Regions from separate parts of the Dolichospermum circinale AWQC131C genome, predicted to be linked through region 3. Evidence: predicted binding sites of a transcription regulator. Region 3 holds the regulator's gene; each other region holds the start of a gene.

Region 1 (6,846 bases), on a different contig from region 3:
ATTTGTAAATGAAAAGATATTCAGTCTGTTTTTCAGATGGGATGAAAGATAATGGATTCAGAAAATGTCTGATCTCCTCACCAAATTACCATAAAATAATGAGCGGGGTATCTCCAAAGATTGAGGAAAATGAGATGAGTTTATTAAAAGATCAGGTAGCAATTGTCACTGGTGCATCACGAGGAATTGGCAAAGCGATCGCTTTACAATTAGCCTTTGAAGGTGCAAAAGTAGTTGTTAACTACGCTAGTTCTAGCACAGCAGCAGATCAAGTGGTAGCAGAAATTACCGCAGCCGGAGGTGAAGCAGTTGCTATTCAAGGAGATGTTTCTCAAGAGAATCAAGTAGATACACTGATTAAAACCACCTTAGAAAAATTCCAGCGAGTGGATATCTTAGTTAATAACGCTGGTATTACTCGTGATACCCTGCTGCTAAGAATGAAATTAGAAGAATGGCAAGCAGTGATAGACATTAATTTAACTGGCGTATTTTTATGTACAAAAGCAGTCAGTAAAATTATGCTTAAACAACGTTCAGGGCGGATTATTAATATTGCTTCCGTAGCTGGACAAATGGGCAATCCTGGACAAGCCAATTACAGTGCTGCCAAAGCAGGTGTGATTGGTTTTACCAAAACCGTAGCCAAAGAACTTTCTTCCCGTGGAATTACTGTAAATGCCGTTGCTCCAGGTTTTATTGTCACTGACATGACCAGCGATATTAAAGCCGAAGGAATCTTACAATATATTCCCCTGGGGCGTTTTGGTCAACCGGAAGAAATTGCTGGTATGGTAAGATTTTTAGCATCTGATCCCGCAGCAGCCTACATCACTGGACAAGTATTTAACGTTGACGGTGGCATGGTGATGTAGTTTGATCATACGAAAATACACAGATCCCTGACCCCTTTGAGAAGTTAGGGATCTATGCTTATAATCATTTGCATTGATTATTGAGTATTCTTTGCCAAACAGTAAAGCCTAACAGCAAGATAATACCAGCAGCAGTAGCCAGGATCACAGATAAAGTCATGCCCTGGACTTTCATAGCCAGCAAATTACAGCCCAAAGTAATAGACCATAAGATAAAAGCCGCATTGCGTTGGGATAGTCCCCAAGCCAGTAAACGGTGGTGCAGGTGATCCTTACCAGGTGTACTCAAAGGGTTTTTTCCGGCCATAATCCGGCGTATAAACACTTGAGTAGTATCAATAACTGGTAACAGTAAAAATAAAACTGTAGGTATGAGGGCGTAAACAGTATTTAGTTGGAGTTTACCTAAGATGCTGGTTGCTGCTAAAACATAACCAAAAAAGTATGCTCCAGCATCACCCATAATAATGTGTGAGGGGTAAAAATTATGGCGTAAAAAGCCCAAGGCAGCCCCTCCCAAAGCCGCTAGAACTAAAGTAGCAGCAGCGCGATTATCAAACTGAGCAGAAACTCCTAATAAACTAATAGCAGTAATGAAACTGATACCACCTGCTAAACCATCCATACCGTCCATGAGATTAATAGCATTAGTGATTCCTACTACCCACAGTACAGTTAAGGCCATGGATAAGAGAGAATCAATAGGTGTACCAAAGACAACGTTAATACTGATACCGTTACCAACTAACAAAAGTGCTGTCGTCACCTGGGCCCATAACCGCACAGAGGGAGGTAAGCCAAATTGGTCATCAATAAAGCCAACCAGAACTAAAATAGAACCACCCAGGAGAATGGTTAAGACTTGAGCTAAAACCCCCTGAATTTCAATTGGCCGCAAGAGACTAGCTAGGACCAAAGCCGCAATTACACCCGCGTAGATTGCCAAACCGCCGGCATTAGGCAAGGGTTCTTGATTCAGTCGTCGGGCATTGGGTTGGTCTGCCCAACCTACCTCTAGGGCAAATTTGCGAATTGTGGGAATTAAAAACCAGGTGACACTTGAAGCTAATAGAAATGTAAACACTACAGCTAACCAGCCGGACCCGCTAGGTTTAGCAATGCCAAGGGATATAAGGAAGTTTTCTAGATTCATTTGCTCCCAAGACAATCATGGGTTTTATAGTTAAATATTAGTATCAACTGTTAATAGTAATGTACTTTGGGATTTTGATTGTTCATCTCAATTGTGAAATAAGAAATAAATTATGAAAAGGGATTAGCACTCTTGGTCAGTGAGTGCTAAATTGTCTAATGGAAGTATATAGAGAAATAAAACATGGCCAAGGTTATTGCATTTAAGGAAGAATCACGGCGTGCTTTAGAAAAGGGTATTAACACCCTAGCGGATGCGGTGAAGATCACTTTAGGTCCAAAAGGACGGAACGTTCTATTAGAGAAAAAATTTGGTATTCCCCAAATTGTTAACGATGGGATCACCGTTGCCAAAGAAATTGAATTAGAAGATCCTTTAGAAAATACTGGTGCTAGACTGATTCAGGAAGTAGCATCTAAAACCAAGGATATAGCTGGGGATGGCACTACTACTGCCACAGTTCTAGCACAGGCCTTGATTAGGGAAGGTTTAAAGAATGTTGCAGCGGGAACAAATCCCATGAGTTTGAAACGGGGTATTGATAAAACCGTTGAGGGACTGGTAGCAGAAATTGCCAAAATTGCTAAACCTGTAGAAGGAAGTGCGATCGCTCAAGTGGCCACAGTTTCCGCTGGTAATGATGCTGAAGTTGGCAATATGCTGGCATTGGCTATGGAGAAAGTAACCAAAGATGGTGTCATTACTGTAGAAGAATCTAAATCCCTGACTACTGAACTAGAAGTAGTGGAAGGGATGCAGATTGATCGGGGTTATATTTCTCCCTACTTCATCACCAACAACGAACGGATGACAGTAGAATTTGAAAATGCCCGCATCCTGATTACTGATAAAAAAATCAGCAGCATCCAAGATTTAGTACCTATTTTAGAAAAAGTTGCCCGTTTAGGTCAACCTTTACTAATTATTGCTGAAGATGTAGATGGTGATGCTTTAGCAACTCTGGTTGTGAATAAATCTCGTGGTGTGTTGGCTGTAGCTGCCATTAAAGCCCCTGGTTTTGGCGAGCGCCGTAAGGCTATGCTAGAAGATATTGCCATTCTCACCGATGGACAATTAATTTCTGAGGAAATTGGTTTAAGCTTAGATACCGCTACTTTGGAAATGTTGGGAACTGCTGTAAAAATCAACATTGACAAGGAAAACACCACAATTGTCGCTGGTAACACTGTTAAACCAGAAATCCAAAAACGAATTGCTCAAATTCGCAAACAGTTGGCAGAAACGGATTCCGATTATGATACCGAAAAACTGCAAGAACGCATTGCTAAGTTAGCCGGTGGTATTGCTGTGATTAAAGTTGGTGCAGCCACGGAAACCGAACTCAAGGACAGAAAACTCCGAATTGAGGACGCACTTAATGCCACTAAAGCAGCGGTAGAGGAAGGTATTGTTCCCGGTGGTGGTACAACATTGATTCATCTATCTACTAAGGTAGAGGAAATTAAAGCCAGACTCTCCCCTGAAGAAAGAATTGGTGCTGATATTGTCAAAAAAGCCTTAGAAGCACCCCTGCGACAAATTGCAGACAATGCTGGAGTGGAAGGTTCTGTAATTGTTTCCAGAGTTCGGGAAACTGCCTTAAATATTGGCTATAACGTAGCGACGGGGGAATTTGAAGACTTAATTGCTGCCGGTATTATTGATCCTGCCAAAGTCGTTCGTTCCGCTTTACAAAATGCTGCTTCTATTGCCGGTATGGTACTCACCACTGAAGCTATTATCGCCGAAAAACCTGAGAAACAACCCGCTGCTCCTGATGCTGGCATGGGCGGCATGGGCGGCATGGGTGGTATGGGCGGTATGGGCGGTATGGGCGGTATGGGCGGTATGGGCGGCATGGGTATGTTCTAAGCTACTGTCCGAAATCCACCATAATTTATGTAACTTGGGTAATGGGTAATTGGTAATGGGTAATGGGTAATGGGTAATGGGTAATGGGTAATGGGTAATGGGTAATTGGTAATGGGTAATTGGTAATGGGTAATTGGTAATTGGTAATGGGTAATGGGTAATGGGTAATAACTCTACCACCTCGACTGTTCCTTGTTCCCTGTTCCCCGTTCCCTGTTCCCTGTCACCTGTCACCTGTCACCTGTCACCTGTCACCTGTTCCCTGTTCCCTGTCACCTGTCACCTGTCACCTGTCACCTGTCACCTGTTCCCTGTCACCTGTCACCTGTCACCTGTCACCTGTCACCTGTTCCCTTGTCATAACGACAATTTAATTGAATTACCCATGAAAACAATTTGAGTGATTAGACAATTTGCAAAACAACCAATGTCATATCATCTGTATTTTGTCTATCAGCGCCGATAAATTTCTCAACTCGATCAAATAGATATTCAACAATTTCTTGAGGACTATTACAATACTTACAAGCTGTTCTAAAGGATGTAATAAAATTATCTTCATCAAAGCGATCGCCTCCAGCGGCCGCCGCATCAGTCAAACCATCAGTATAATAAATAACTATATCCCCAACTTCTAACTGGGCTTGAGCATCTTTATATTCACTATTAGCATCTAACCCAATTAACATTCCCAAGGTATCCAAACGGGTGACGGTTTTTGTCGCTGCGTGCCACCACAAAGGGGGATTATGGGCTGCATTACTATAAGATAAAATCCGCGTTTTCGGGTCATATTCTGAATAAAACATAGTTACAAAGCGGTGGGAATTTTCTAAATCCGCATACATAACACGATTCAAATTTTGCAAAATTCCCGCTGGAGTGTTACCATGTAATACTTCACCCCTTAACATTCCTCGCAACATGGTCATAATTAAACCTGCGGGGACACCCTTACCCATAACGTCCCCAATTACCAAACCCCAACTAGCATTTTCTGATATCATGCGGGGCGTAGCCGGAGATTGTTGTGGGTGGGGTTTGGTAGGAATAAAATCATAATAATCACCACCGACTCGATTAGCTGGTTTACAACGTGCTGCTATAGACAAACCTGGAATATTAGGACATTGACGCGGTAAAAGTCGGCGTTGAATTTCCGCACCAATTTCTAATTCTTGATCTAAACGTTCTTTTTTTCTTAATTCTACAGCTAGTTCATCATTTTCAATGGCAACTGCTGTTTGATCTGCTACTAACCGGACTAATTTTTGTCTAGTTTCTGTCCAACTATATTCAGGATCACGACTGAGAACATAAAGCCAACCTCGTTCTGTATGCTTAACTAAAATGGCTGTCCCAAATATTTGCACATCTGCACCCAAATAACGGTGCATTTGTTCATCTAAAATACCTGTAGATATAGTTGGAGGAACGGAATGATTTAAAAGGGTAATTTGACTACTAGCAGTTTCTAGGGCTTTTCTAATATTTTTCCTTTGTTGACTGTCTTGCCAATGTAATTGTTCTAATCTAATTTGTCCATTGGGTTTATAAAGAAAAAGTGCGCTTCCTTCTCCATCTGTCACTTTTGTGGCCATAAGAGGAATCAATTCTAAAAACTGATTTAAATTATGAAAGCTTCTGAGAGCAAATCCTAAAGAACCCAACAAGTCTTGAATTTTATTTTGTTCTCGATGTAGCCTGGCCACGAGTTCCTTAAGCGCCACCACAGGAGTGACATCTGTTGTGGCGCTGTTATTACTATCAGTAGGATGAGGAGGAAATTGTGACACAGGTTAATATTGCAATTGATAATAGCAAATTTGTGGTTATTTCTAAATACTCTTTTTTGGTTAATTGTTAAATTAATTATATTGGCTGAGATTCGTTATTTTAGCAAGAGTAAAAGCAGGGTAGAACGGAATTTTTTGTGGTTGATGATTAATCTTCTGATTTTGTCAAAAATATGTCTTTGCTAATCAGTATTAATCAGCGGCCTCCAATTTTTCCATAATTGAATTAGCCGCTTATATATCTTGAGAAAGATAAAGTTTATCATCAATAAAATTACCTCTATTCCTTTCAGGCTAGATATTAGTAATCATCAAACCAAAAACGACATAGATTTATAGTCAGTTAATTGATGATTTTTGGGTAGTTGGGTTTTTGTGAAAAACAGAGTTGTGATCATGCTTTTAACCTATATACCACAAATTTTGGCAATATTTCCTTAGATAGATTTCTTTTATGGAAAAATTCTCTTTTTTTCCATAAATACGTAAGTTTTAGGTAACATAAGTAAACCTAATTTACGCAATTTAAGAACCTCGAAGCTAACACCAACCCCATTAGTCCAGATCACACTAAAATATCTGGTACGTTCCCGAAATTACCATAAGTAACATCAGAAAATTTGTTTGAGTTATAAATCTTACTTTTGCGTTACATCTCAACCAAAAGCAATATCAACCGCTCAATAATGCTTCTACAAATTCATAACTAGAAAAGGGACGTAGATCTTCAATTCCTTCACCAGCGCCAATAAAACGAATAGGTAAGCCTAACTGCTGAACAACAGCCAGGGCGACACCTCCTCTAGCTGTTCCGTCTAATTTGGTTAAAACAACGCCGCTGAGTTGGGCTGCTTGGGAAAATACTTCCGCTTGTCGCAGTCCATTTTGTCCTAGAGTAGCATCAAGAACTAAAAGAGATTCAACATGGGTATTAGGAGCTTTTTTGGTGATAATTTTGCGGATTTTACTGAGTTCCTCCATCAGATTTTTCTTATTTTGCAGTCTTCCAGCGGTATCTATTAATAATAGTTCAGTTTCCCTAGCCTGAGCAGCGGTGATCGCATCAAATACCACCGCTGCCGGATCAGTGTTTTTGCCCGGATTGGAGATAACTTCTACACCGCTTCTATTACCCCAAACTTTAACCTGT
Region 2 (4,000 bases), on a different contig from region 3:
ATAAAGAGGATTATTGTCAATTAAAGTTCTGACAATTTCGGGTAATTTTTGATAATTAGATTGATGATTAATAATTTGAGTCATAGTTAAACCTCTTCAAAATAATATCGTTGTTGGACAACCTGAGTCCTATTATAGCAGCTACAATATCCCCGCAAAAGTAGGAATCAACAAAAAACAGCCGCCCCCTTACGGAAGCGGCCATTATTTAAACTAGGAAAACTACGAAAAGATTTTAGTAGTCGTAATCTCCGCCACCCATACCAGCGCCAGCAGCAGGAGCGCCATCTTTAGGTTCTGGCTTGTCAACAACAATACATTCGGTTGTCAACACCATACCAGCGATAGAAGCCGCATTTTGCAGAGCAGAACGAGTTACCTTAGCGGGGTCAACAATACCAGCAGCCAACATATCTACAAATTCGTTGGTAGAAGCATTGAAACCAATATTGAAATCCTTCTCTTTGACTCTTTCAGCAATGACAGCGCCGTTTTGACCAGCGTTTTCTGCAATTCTCTTGAGAGGAGCAGGTAAAGCGCGAGCGACGATTAAAGCGCCTGTCAACTCTTCATCTTTGAGGTGGCTATTAGCCCAAACTTCCAATTGAGGAGCGAGGTGAGCCAAGGTTGTACCACCACCGGGAACAATACCTTCTTCTACAGCAGCCTTGGTAGCGTTGATAGCGTCTTCCAAGCGTAGCTTCTTGTCCTTCATTTCGGTTTCGGTAGCAGCACCAACTTTCACAACAGCTACACCACCGGACAATTTAGCCAAACGCTCTTGGAGTTTTTCTTTGTCGTAGGAAGATTCGGTTTCTTCCATTTGACGACGGATTTGTTCGCAACGAGCCTTAACACCAGCTTCATTACCTTCAGCCACAATGGTGGTGCTGTCTTTGGTAATGGTGATGCGACGAGCTTTACCTAAGCTTTCTAGCTTAGTGGTATCTAGTTTCAAACCAGCGTCTTCGGTGACAAGTTGACCACCAGTTAAGACAGCGATATCTTCTAGCATAGCCTTACGGCGATCGCCAAAACCAGGAGCTTTCACAGCAGCAACGTTGAGAACACCGCGTAAACGGTTAACTACCAAAGTTGCTAAAGCTTCTTTTTCGATGTCTTCAGCGATAATTACCAAAGGACGGCCGGAACGAGCTACTTGTTCGAGGACAGGAACTAAATCTTGGACTAAAGCAATCTTCTTGTCGGTTAACAAGATGAAAGGCTCATCAAAAACGGTTTCCATGCGCTCTGCATCGGTAGCGAAGTAAGGGGAAATATAACCCTTATCAAAGCGCATCCCTTCGGTGATTTCCAATTCGGTGGTCATAGACTTCCCTTCTTCTAGGGAAATTACGCCTTCTTTACCCACCTTGTCCATAGCTTGAGCAATCATGCTACCGACTTCTTCATCGTTACCAGCGGAAATTGCTGCAACTTGAGCGATCGCCTTAGAATCTTCTACAGGGCGAGCGTGTTCAGCAATTTTTTCCACTAAAAACCCAGATGCTTTATCAATACCGCGCTTTAATAAAATCGCATTAGCACCAGCTGCAACGTTCCGCAAACCTTCTTTAACGATAGCGTGAGCCAAAACGGTAGCGGTGGTTGTACCATCACCCGCAGCGTCGTTGGTTTTAGAAGCAGCTTGACGAATCAGAGCCACGCCAGTGTTTTCGATGTGGTCTTCTAATTCAATTTCCTTAGCGATGGTTACACCATCATTAACAATTTGTGGTGCGCCGAATTTCTTTTCTAGAACCACGTTACGACCCTTAGGACCCAGGGTAACAGCTACAGCTTCAGCCAGAATATCAATACCACGCTCTAGAGCGCGACGGGCGTTTTCGTTGTAAATAATGCGCTTTGCCATAATAAGTCTAAATCCCGATAGTAAATTGAATTTGTCTTCAAATTGGTGAATGGTAAAGAGATAATAGGGAAAACTCTTGACCTATCACCTATCCCTAACTAGCTAACGACTGCTAGAATGTCTTTTTCAGACAGGAGTACATATTCTTCAGTACCCAGTTTGATATCAGTGCCGGCGTACTTGGAGTACAACACCTTATCGCCAATGTTGATGTCCATTGGTTGACGGCTACCGTCGTCATTACGCTTGCCTGGTCCTACAGCGGCGATTTCGCCTACTTGGGGTTTTTCCTGGGCATTATCGGGCAAATACAAACCGCCTGCGGTTTTTTCTTGGGGGGCGCTCACTTTGATGAAAACGCGATCGCCCAGGGGTTTAACGGTGGAAACGCTTAGAGATACAGCTGCCATACAAAATTTCTTGCTTTCTTAGCACTCTCGACTCATGAGTGCTAATTTAGCGAAAGATCGGACATAATAGCAATACCGACTCATGTACGGGTTTCCGAACTCAGGACAGGGTGGCTGTACTTAAGTGCAAATATCCAATTATTTTAGTTGTCAGGGTTTGTTGCGTAAGTAATGAATATTTTGATATGGACAAATTTATTTGCAAACCTGGGAAATTGTTATAGAACTGTAATCAGGGATCTACTTTTCGCAGTAAGAGTACAGTCATCCACAAACAGCCATCTCATCCCCAAAACTACTGGGGATTAGGGATTAAGGAGCAAGGACCAAAGAGCAGGGAATAGGGAATAATTGCCAATTACCCATGACCCATGCACACAAAAACTCTAGACTTTGTGTAACCACAAACAGATAAATGCTCAATTCTGTTACAAATCCGCTAGTCTAGAACTTGGGGATGTTCTTAACCAGGATTGGGGGAGCGATAACCCCATCAGTTATCAGACAGCCTCAATCAAGCATCTTCACAACTCAAGTCAAAAACTTGCGTGTTTGTTGTTCTAGAACGATAATGGTATATTACCTAGATGCGGTCTGGCATCGCCAGTTAAGCCCAGAAGTCATGAGATCAGGTCATCCAAGACCAGTGAATTGGCAATTAGTATGGTGAAAAAATCTGCATTTTTAACCCATACTTTAAAAACCTCCCCGGTTGATTTTGAACCTCTCAATGGAGGCTTCACAACCGAAGGATATAGTAAGCAGCAGTGGACTAATGAAAGCGCGGGTGAGTTTTAAGCTAGGGTAATCTTGAAAAAATACCAACTTGTGACTCACAAGGACGATGATTTAATCAGGGTTTTTTGGCCTGCACCTTTCAAATGGACATATAATAGCGCATTATGAAGACTACTGCTATACGTATCCTTACTAGACTTTTTCCGTCCACCTACTAGGATGTTGAAAGTGACTACCACTTTTAAGACTTAGAGGCGATCAAGATAAGTTCAGTGGGAAAAAGACAACACAATCCAGTCATCCACCATACAGGATAACTATATCAACACCCTAATGGATCGAAGCGCGAAAAGTGCCACTGTTATGAAAGAAACCAGCATGAAAGAACACAAACGACTTCTACTGATTGATGATGACCCCAACCTCATCTTGCTGGTGAAGGATTACTTAGAGTTCCGAGGCTATGAAATCGGAACGGCGGAAAATGGAAGAGAAGCTCTGGACATTTTAGAACATGACGTTCCAGATATGATTATCTGTGATGTGATGATGCCAGAAATGGACGGATACACTTTTGTCGAACAAGTCCGACAAAACGAACGCACTGGCTGGATTCCTGTTCTCTTTCTCTCAGCTAAAGGACAAAGTACGGATAGAGTTAAGAGTTTAAATAAAGGCGGGGACGTATATATGGTCAAGCCTTTTGAACCTGAAGAACTTGTAGCACAAGTAGAATCTGCCCTTAAGCAAACTATTCGTTGGAAAGAACACCAAACAAAAGGAAGTGACAATGTTTCTCGCATCCAAGTTCCTTTCGATGTTCAGCTAACCCCAACGGAACTAAAAGTTGTACAGTTTGTGGCTAGGGGTTTAGCTAACCGTGAAATCGCTGAAGAATTAAATGTCAGTCAGCGTACTGTTGAAAGCCATGTCTCCAATATGTTAGGTAAAACCAATCTCCACAACCGCACTGAATTGG
Region 3 (6,846 bases):
AATTACATAAAGTCATTAGTAGTTTTAGTTTCCCACACCATTAGCACTGAGAAAATTATCGGCACGAATTGGATTACCATTACGCCAAATTTCTATTTTTTCTGGGCTAATTAAGTAGGAAAAAGTGCCATTATCTGCTCTATATCTGTTATTATTAACTTTCCAAGCTCGGATTTTTAAAATTTGATTTGGTGCTTGTTTTAATTTCCCCAAATAAAATAACTGATTATTTTCCTCACAAACTTTAATACTCGCTGTTGCTGTCTCTCCAGTTATAACTGAAGTCCCATTACATTCAGTATTATTACTAACAGGTAAAACGGGCTTTGGGGTCAGGGAAATCGGTTCATTTATCGGTGTTTTTACCATAGTAGTTGACGGTAATAAACTAATAGGATTACTAGCTAAACGACCATCGGGGTAAAATTCAAAATGCAGATGAGGGGCAGTGCTATTGCCTGTTGAACCCATTTCAGCAATAATTTGACCTTGTTTGACCTGTTGACCTTTACTGACCAGTAGACGGCTATTGTGTCCATAAACGGTCACACTACCATGAAGATGTTTAATTTCGATAAAATTGCCTAATCCCCAATTGTCCCAACTAGCTTTTACCACTGTACCAGCAGCAGCAGCCAAAATCGGTGTACCTTTTGCTCCCGCAATATCAATTCCTTCATGTTCATATTTACGAAAACCTTGAGAAATAATTCCTTGGGTCGGCCAAATCAAGCTAGTATCAGGTGCGGGTGCGGAGTTAATTAGAGAAACTGTCTGAGTCAAGGCCGGGGAAACCCTATTTAACACCAAACAGCAGGATATTAAACCTATTAAAGTATAATTGCAAAAGCGGTAAATATTAACTTTTTTCATCAGTTTCTAGCCTAGTAATTGCTATAGCAGCGAAAAGGAAGTCAGAGCCGACTGTTGTAAATGAAAAAATGCTATAGTTGTTTCCTAGTTCAATCTCAAATCTGTCACATCAGGACAATTATTACAATTATTTGGTTAAATTTACAACTTATGCAACAGGGTGAAAATAAATGACCATTCCCTAGTCTTATAAACTAGGAATTTTTTCTATCATTAATTTACATTTCTTCCGATTATACGGTAGTTTCCAATATAATGAGGTTTTGTTTGTAGTCAGGGCTTTAGCCCTGATCTTATTTCCGTAACGTTTCAAAGAGAGAAACTTTAGTTCTCACTACAATCTAGAATATTATCCCAGTTGCGTAAATCCTGAATTAGTTAAATATTGTATTTTCAACTCCTTTCTTATTTTCTATTTCTATAGGTGGCCGGACACACAAATATATTAAAGCTCCAAATAAAGGCATTGCAAATAACCAAAATAACTGATTATTTTCCCACCCCCGTCGCATCATATCATCTCCTAGTAACGTTGGAAATAATAAACTCAACATGATAAAGTCTAAACTCATGACATGAATAAACCTGTTATTTTGCCACTGGTGGAGAAAATCACTCCCATCTCCTTGTAAACTAAAGGTAAATAAAACCGTTGCAACCAACGTTAATAAAATTCCCAAAATCCGGGAATCTAGTATTTTCAAAAATGAATTTTTTTTACCTATAAACTTTTGATTAGGTTCTCTTAAAGCCAAGTATGGTAAAAGTGCAAATGCACCTAAAGCAAAAGTACCAATAGCAAAAGGCCAAGCGGGGATTTTTTGACCTCTACCATCAAAAAAGACCACTCCGCTATATATAAAAGGCCAAACCCCCATGATATTAAATAAACATATAATCAGGGGATTAATTTCTTGCCAATTTCCTGTAGAAAGATTTTTTATTAATTCAAAAGTATCAGGTTGTTCGGGAGGAGCAAAGAAAAAGGCATAGGAAATAAATCCTAGCCATAATAGACCAAAAGTGATTTTTCTCATCATGATTGAAATATAAAAAGTTGCAAAAACAAAAGCATTTAAAAATAGCTAAAGTCACCAAAAAACCTGTTCCCTATTCCCTTGTGATCATGGCAATTTTTCAGACCAATTTCCTGGAAATTAACTAACTAAAAGCCTCTGAGAGATAATCTGCTGCTGCTGCGACCACAGCGATCGCACTTTCATAGTCTAACCTAGTTGGACCCAAAACCCCCACACTTCCCACCGGCACAGAACCCCGACGATAAATAGCAGAAATCAAAGTACAAGTGCGAATAGGTTTGAGAGGATTTTCTGCACCAATTCTTACCGTTACCTTCGATTTACTAGTATCATCTATTTCCGACTCTTCACAAATTAAATGCCAAAGTTGGTCTTGTTCCTCTTCCAACAATTGCATAATTGTTTGCACCTGTTGTATTTGAGAAAATTCTGGTTGTCGTAAAACCTCTCCGATACCCTTTACCATAATTTGTGTAGCTGTCGGTGCAAGAGCGCGATTAGTTAATTCTACCAAAGAACTTTTCAATAATTCGCCATAAACTCGAAATTCTTGATCCAATTCATTCCAATCAAGATAGCCTATTTCTAATAAACTTTGTCCTCGTAAGTGACTATTTAAAAAATTAGAAACAATCTGCAATTGATGATCAATTACTTCCTCATTTGGTTTAATTACTGATGATTCTGAAAATAAATCCATTACCTTAGAATGGGTTTCATAACTATCAGTAACCACAATCAACATAATCTTACTAGCTTCAATTTGCACCAATTGTAAATGGCGTAACTTTGCTATTGTAGTTTGCGGCATTGTGATTAAGCTAATACAACCGCTTAATGTTGCTAAAATTTGTCCCGCACCTTGTAGCAAAGCTTCTAAACTCCAATCTTCCCAGTGTAGACGTTTTTGCAATACCGCTTCTACTTCTTTCACTAAGGTCTCTGATGGTACAATTAATTGATCCACATAAATCCGATAACCAGAATCAGAAGGAATTCTCCCCGCAGAGGTATGCGGTTGATAAAGTAACCCTGATTTTTCTAAGCCCCCCATGACATTGCGAATAGTAGCCGAGCTAACACCTAAATCAAACCCATCAATTAGGGCTTTAGATCCTACTGGCTCTGCTGTAGCGATATAATGACGCACAGTGGCCGAAAGTATATTTTGTTGGCGATTAGTCAAATGGACTTGCATAGCTGATATTTTTACTGTAGGCAAATTTTAATCAAAAGTTGAAAAAATGCGTGGTTTGCACCAGCAAAACCCCAAAAAAGAATTAATTATTAATTAATATAAGATAGCAAATTATATACACATATTGTCTTCATTAAACACAAAATTTACCTTCCGCATTTATTGGCTGTGTTCGTCATCAACACATAGCTGAAAACTGAACATCAGGTAAATTTCTAACTTTTCAGTATTATCTCATAGTACCCTAACATAAGCTGTGGTTTTAGTTACAAAATAAATATTAATATTTCTTTGTGAATATACAAACTTATCAACTAGAGGAAGAGAAGGAAAGAATCTTCCCTCTTCTCTCTTCCCTAATATTGCGGAACTGAAGGATCAACTAAAATCGAGTAAGCATCAATACCACCCATAATGTTTTTAACATTTGTAAATCCTTGATCAACTAACCATTGACACATCTGAGCGGAACGAATACCATGATGGCAAAGAACTAGAGTTTCCATAGAAGGATCAAAGCGAGTAGATATTTGTTGACTCCATTGCTCATATTCACTTAAAGGAAGATTGACAAATCCCTCTATTCGTGATATAGCCAGTTCTTGGGGTTCACGCACATCTATTAACTGAATCGTGCCTTCATCCGCAGTAAGGCATTGTGCTAGGTATTCAACACTAATTTGAGTAAAGGGTTGAGCAAATGATTTATCCGTCATGCAGTTTTTCTAAAAAATCCTATACTATTTATGTTGGCAGAAAAAACTGGAAAATATAACTAGTGTGAATAATAATCTAAATAATAAACCCTCACCTTTAAATTTCCTTGTAGTTGCTTTCGTAACGCTATTAATAGTTAGTCTTGCGGTATTTTACTGGGTTTTCGGCAAAAATTCCCCCAGCCTCGTAGTTCCCAATTCTCAACCCAGAGCAGCCATATTCGTCCCGAAATTCTCACCAGCAATGGTTTCATTATTGGTAAATCCCGACGCTTTACAGAAAATAGCACAAAAAAGGGAATTTTCTCAAATCAAAAATAGTCTATTAGCCAAAAGTAATATAGATTACAAAGACGATATTCAACCCTGGCTGAATAATGAAATTACCCTAGCTGTCACAACCCTAGATATAGACCGCGACCCAGACAACGGACTACAAACAGGGTATTTAATGGCACTTGCCACCAAAAACCCAGTAAAAAGCCGTGAATTTTTAGAATTATTATTTTCTAAACGAGCGTTTGCAGGAAATAATTTAGAGATTGAACGATATAAAGGTGTCAAAGTTATTTATGATCATCAAGAATATTCACCGTCCCAAATATCAAATAGTTTAGCTGGTGCAATTGTTAATAATTTTGTTTTATTTGCAAATCACCCCCAAGTCATCAAAGCAGCAATTAATAATTTACAAGCGCCAGATTTAAACTTAGTTAGTTCTCTTGAATATCAAAAAGCTAGTCAACAAATACCCAAAAATTCTCTAGCTGTCACCTTCTTTAATTTACCCGAAATTAGTAAATGGCAGAAATTAGAATTAGCGGAGTCAACTTATCATAGCCAAATTCTATCTTTAGCCTTAAATTCTCAAGGATTGTTAGCAGAAAGTACCTTTTTAACAAACTCCCAAATTGTACCTCCATCTTTGCCATTATCTCAACCTGTTGCAGCATTACAGTATATTCCAGAATCAACAACTTTGGCAATTTCTGGAGCGAACTTGAGTAATTTAGGTAATAGTGATTTAGCAAAACTGTGGAAACAAGGAACAGCCACTATTTACGGTTCTAGTGAAGATGGTATTTCTCGACTCATACAACCTTTAATAAAAATCCAGCAAAACTTGAATTTAAACTTTAGTCAAGATATTTTCACTTGGGTAACAGGAGAATACGCTTTAGCTTTATTAACCAATTCAGAAAATGCAATTCCTAATTGGGTATTTGTAGTCGAAAAAACGCCGCAATTAGCGGCAGGTATAGCACATTTAGATAATATTGCTAGTAGCAGTGGTTTTAATGTTATTTCCCTGACCTTAAATGGACAGAAAGTATCAGCTTGGACACAAATTATAACCACAAATCAGAATAATCAATCTATCAATTTGGAAACGAAAGTCAAAGGAGTACATACAACTTTAAATAATTACGAGATTTTCACTTCCGATTTAAACATACTAAAAGAAATTTTGAGTCAAAAGCAAAGATCTTTACTAGAAAATCCCAAATTTAAAAATAGTCTTGGTGTAATTCCTCAGCCAAATCAAGGATATATTTACTTAGACTGGGAAACTGGTCAAAATCTTCTTCAACATCAAATACCTGTACTTAAACTCATGGAACTACTAGACAAACCACTAATTGATAATTTGCAATCACTTACATTCAGCAGTTATCATAATCAGCCAGGAATACTCACAGGTGGGGTACTCCTAAAACTAAATTAGAGAATTAAATCCTAAAGAACCTGCATAATATGAAAAGCAGCACAGAATCATAAAATTGATAAACTCATCCATTCTCATCTGCGTTTATCTGCGTTTATCTGCGTTTAATGATTCATGATCTCAGTTATTCTGAAATAACCACCCCATTTTCCATTTCCATCACCAAATCACGATACTATGGGAGAATAGCTTGTTGTGCTATCTAAGGGTACTATTTTCATGTTCTCTAGACTCCGTGCCGATTTTCGTATTATCTTTGAACGTGACCCCGCAGCCAGGAATTGGCTGGAGGTTTTATTCTGCTATCCTGGTTTGCAAGCCTTAATTTTCCACCGCTTTGCACACGGGTTGCGTGGTATTGGTATTCCTTTTTTCCCGCGTTTAATTTCTCATATCGCTCGGTTTCTAACTGGTATTGAAATTCACCCAGGGGCTGTAATTGGTCAAGGTGTATTTATTGACCACGGAATGGGAGTAGTGATTGGAGAAACAGCTATTATCGGTAATTACGCATTGATTTACCAAGGTGTTACTCTGGGAGGAACAGGTAAACAAAGCGGTAAACGTCACCCCACATTAGGTGAAAATGTCGTGGTTGGTGCTGGAGCAAAAGTTTTAGGAAACATCGAAATTGGGGATCATGTCCGTATTGGTGCTGGTTCAGTGGTGTTGAGAAATGTACCATCTAGTTGCACAGTGGTCGGTGTCCCTGGACGCATTATTTACCGTTCTGGAGTGCGGGTTGCACCTCTAGAACATAGTAACTTACCTGACTCAGAAGCCCAGGTAATTCGCACTTTAGTAGACCGCATTGAAGCACTAGAAGCACAAATTCAATCTCTCCAAAATCCCACAAAAACCCCGATTTTAATTGGTAAATTCCCCCAAGACGATGAGTTACTAAAAGAACACAATTTCTGTAATCTTCGAGATAAACAGATTCAGGAATTTTTTGATGGTGCAGGAATTTAGAAATACTGAAACCAGTATCTTACCAGCATCTTAAAATTATAGATAAAATTACGGGTTTATTGCTTCAGCTAACCATTCTTGGTTTTCATTGCGGTAGTAAACCCATCTATTTTGCGGTTCACCTCTCAATTCTAAATGATCTACCTGTATCGCTGCAAGTAATAATAAACAAAAATTTTCTACTGGTTCTATAGGGTTTGGTGCTGGTGGTGTAAAGGCTGTCGCTGTTGTTATCCTCATTTTACCAGGATGTGGCCAACAAAATTGCAGTCTTGCGGCATCACTCAATTCTTGCCACATTTTGATTCTCGCTGGTTGTAA

Evidence for each region. The regulator HrcA, encoded in region 3, represses chaperone genes, less so after heat shock. The targets are predictions, from matches to a motif close to TTAGCACTCNNGANTCNNGAGTGCTAA.
Region 1: groL (chaperonin GroEL) is a predicted target of HrcA. The motif match lies at 2,152-2,178, and genes of this name have one in related genera.
Region 2: groES (co-chaperone GroES) is a predicted target of HrcA. The motif match lies at 2,302-2,328, and genes of this name have one in related genera.

What each region holds. Positions count from the first base shown of each region.
Region 1 covers NZ_KE384605.1:32,938-39,783, forward strand. The annotation lists gene fabG (3-oxoacyl-[acyl-carrier-protein] reductase) at 135-875, shown strand; gene ACIR131C_RS0109055 (MraY family glycosyltransferase) at 940-2,028, opposite strand; gene groL (chaperonin GroEL) at 2,212-3,900, shown strand; gene ACIR131C_RS0109065 (PP2C family protein-serine/threonine phosphatase) at 4,305-5,696, opposite strand; gene ftsY (signal recognition particle-docking protein FtsY) at 6,369-6,846, opposite strand, start outside.
Region 2 covers NZ_APIY01000380.1:192-4,191, reverse strand. The annotation lists gene ACIR131C_RS0100305 (hypothetical protein) at 1-84, opposite strand, end outside; gene groL (chaperonin GroEL) at 236-1,873, opposite strand; gene groES (co-chaperone GroES) at 1,972-2,283, opposite strand; gene ACIR131C_RS0100285 (response regulator transcription factor) at 3,355-4,000, shown strand, end outside.
Region 3 covers NZ_KE384594.1:13,591-20,436, reverse strand. The annotation lists gene ACIR131C_RS0104180 (M23 family metallopeptidase) at 25-873, opposite strand; gene ACIR131C_RS0104175 (hypothetical protein) at 1,248-1,913, opposite strand; gene hrcA (heat-inducible transcriptional repressor HrcA) at 2,035-3,111, opposite strand; gene ACIR131C_RS0104165 (rhodanese-like domain-containing protein) at 3,468-3,827, opposite strand; gene ACIR131C_RS0104160 (DUF3352 domain-containing protein) at 3,892-5,553, shown strand; gene cysE (serine O-acetyltransferase) at 5,773-6,525, shown strand; gene ACIR131C_RS0104150 (Npun_F5749 family FMN-dependent PPOX-type flavoprotein) at 6,574-6,846, opposite strand, start outside.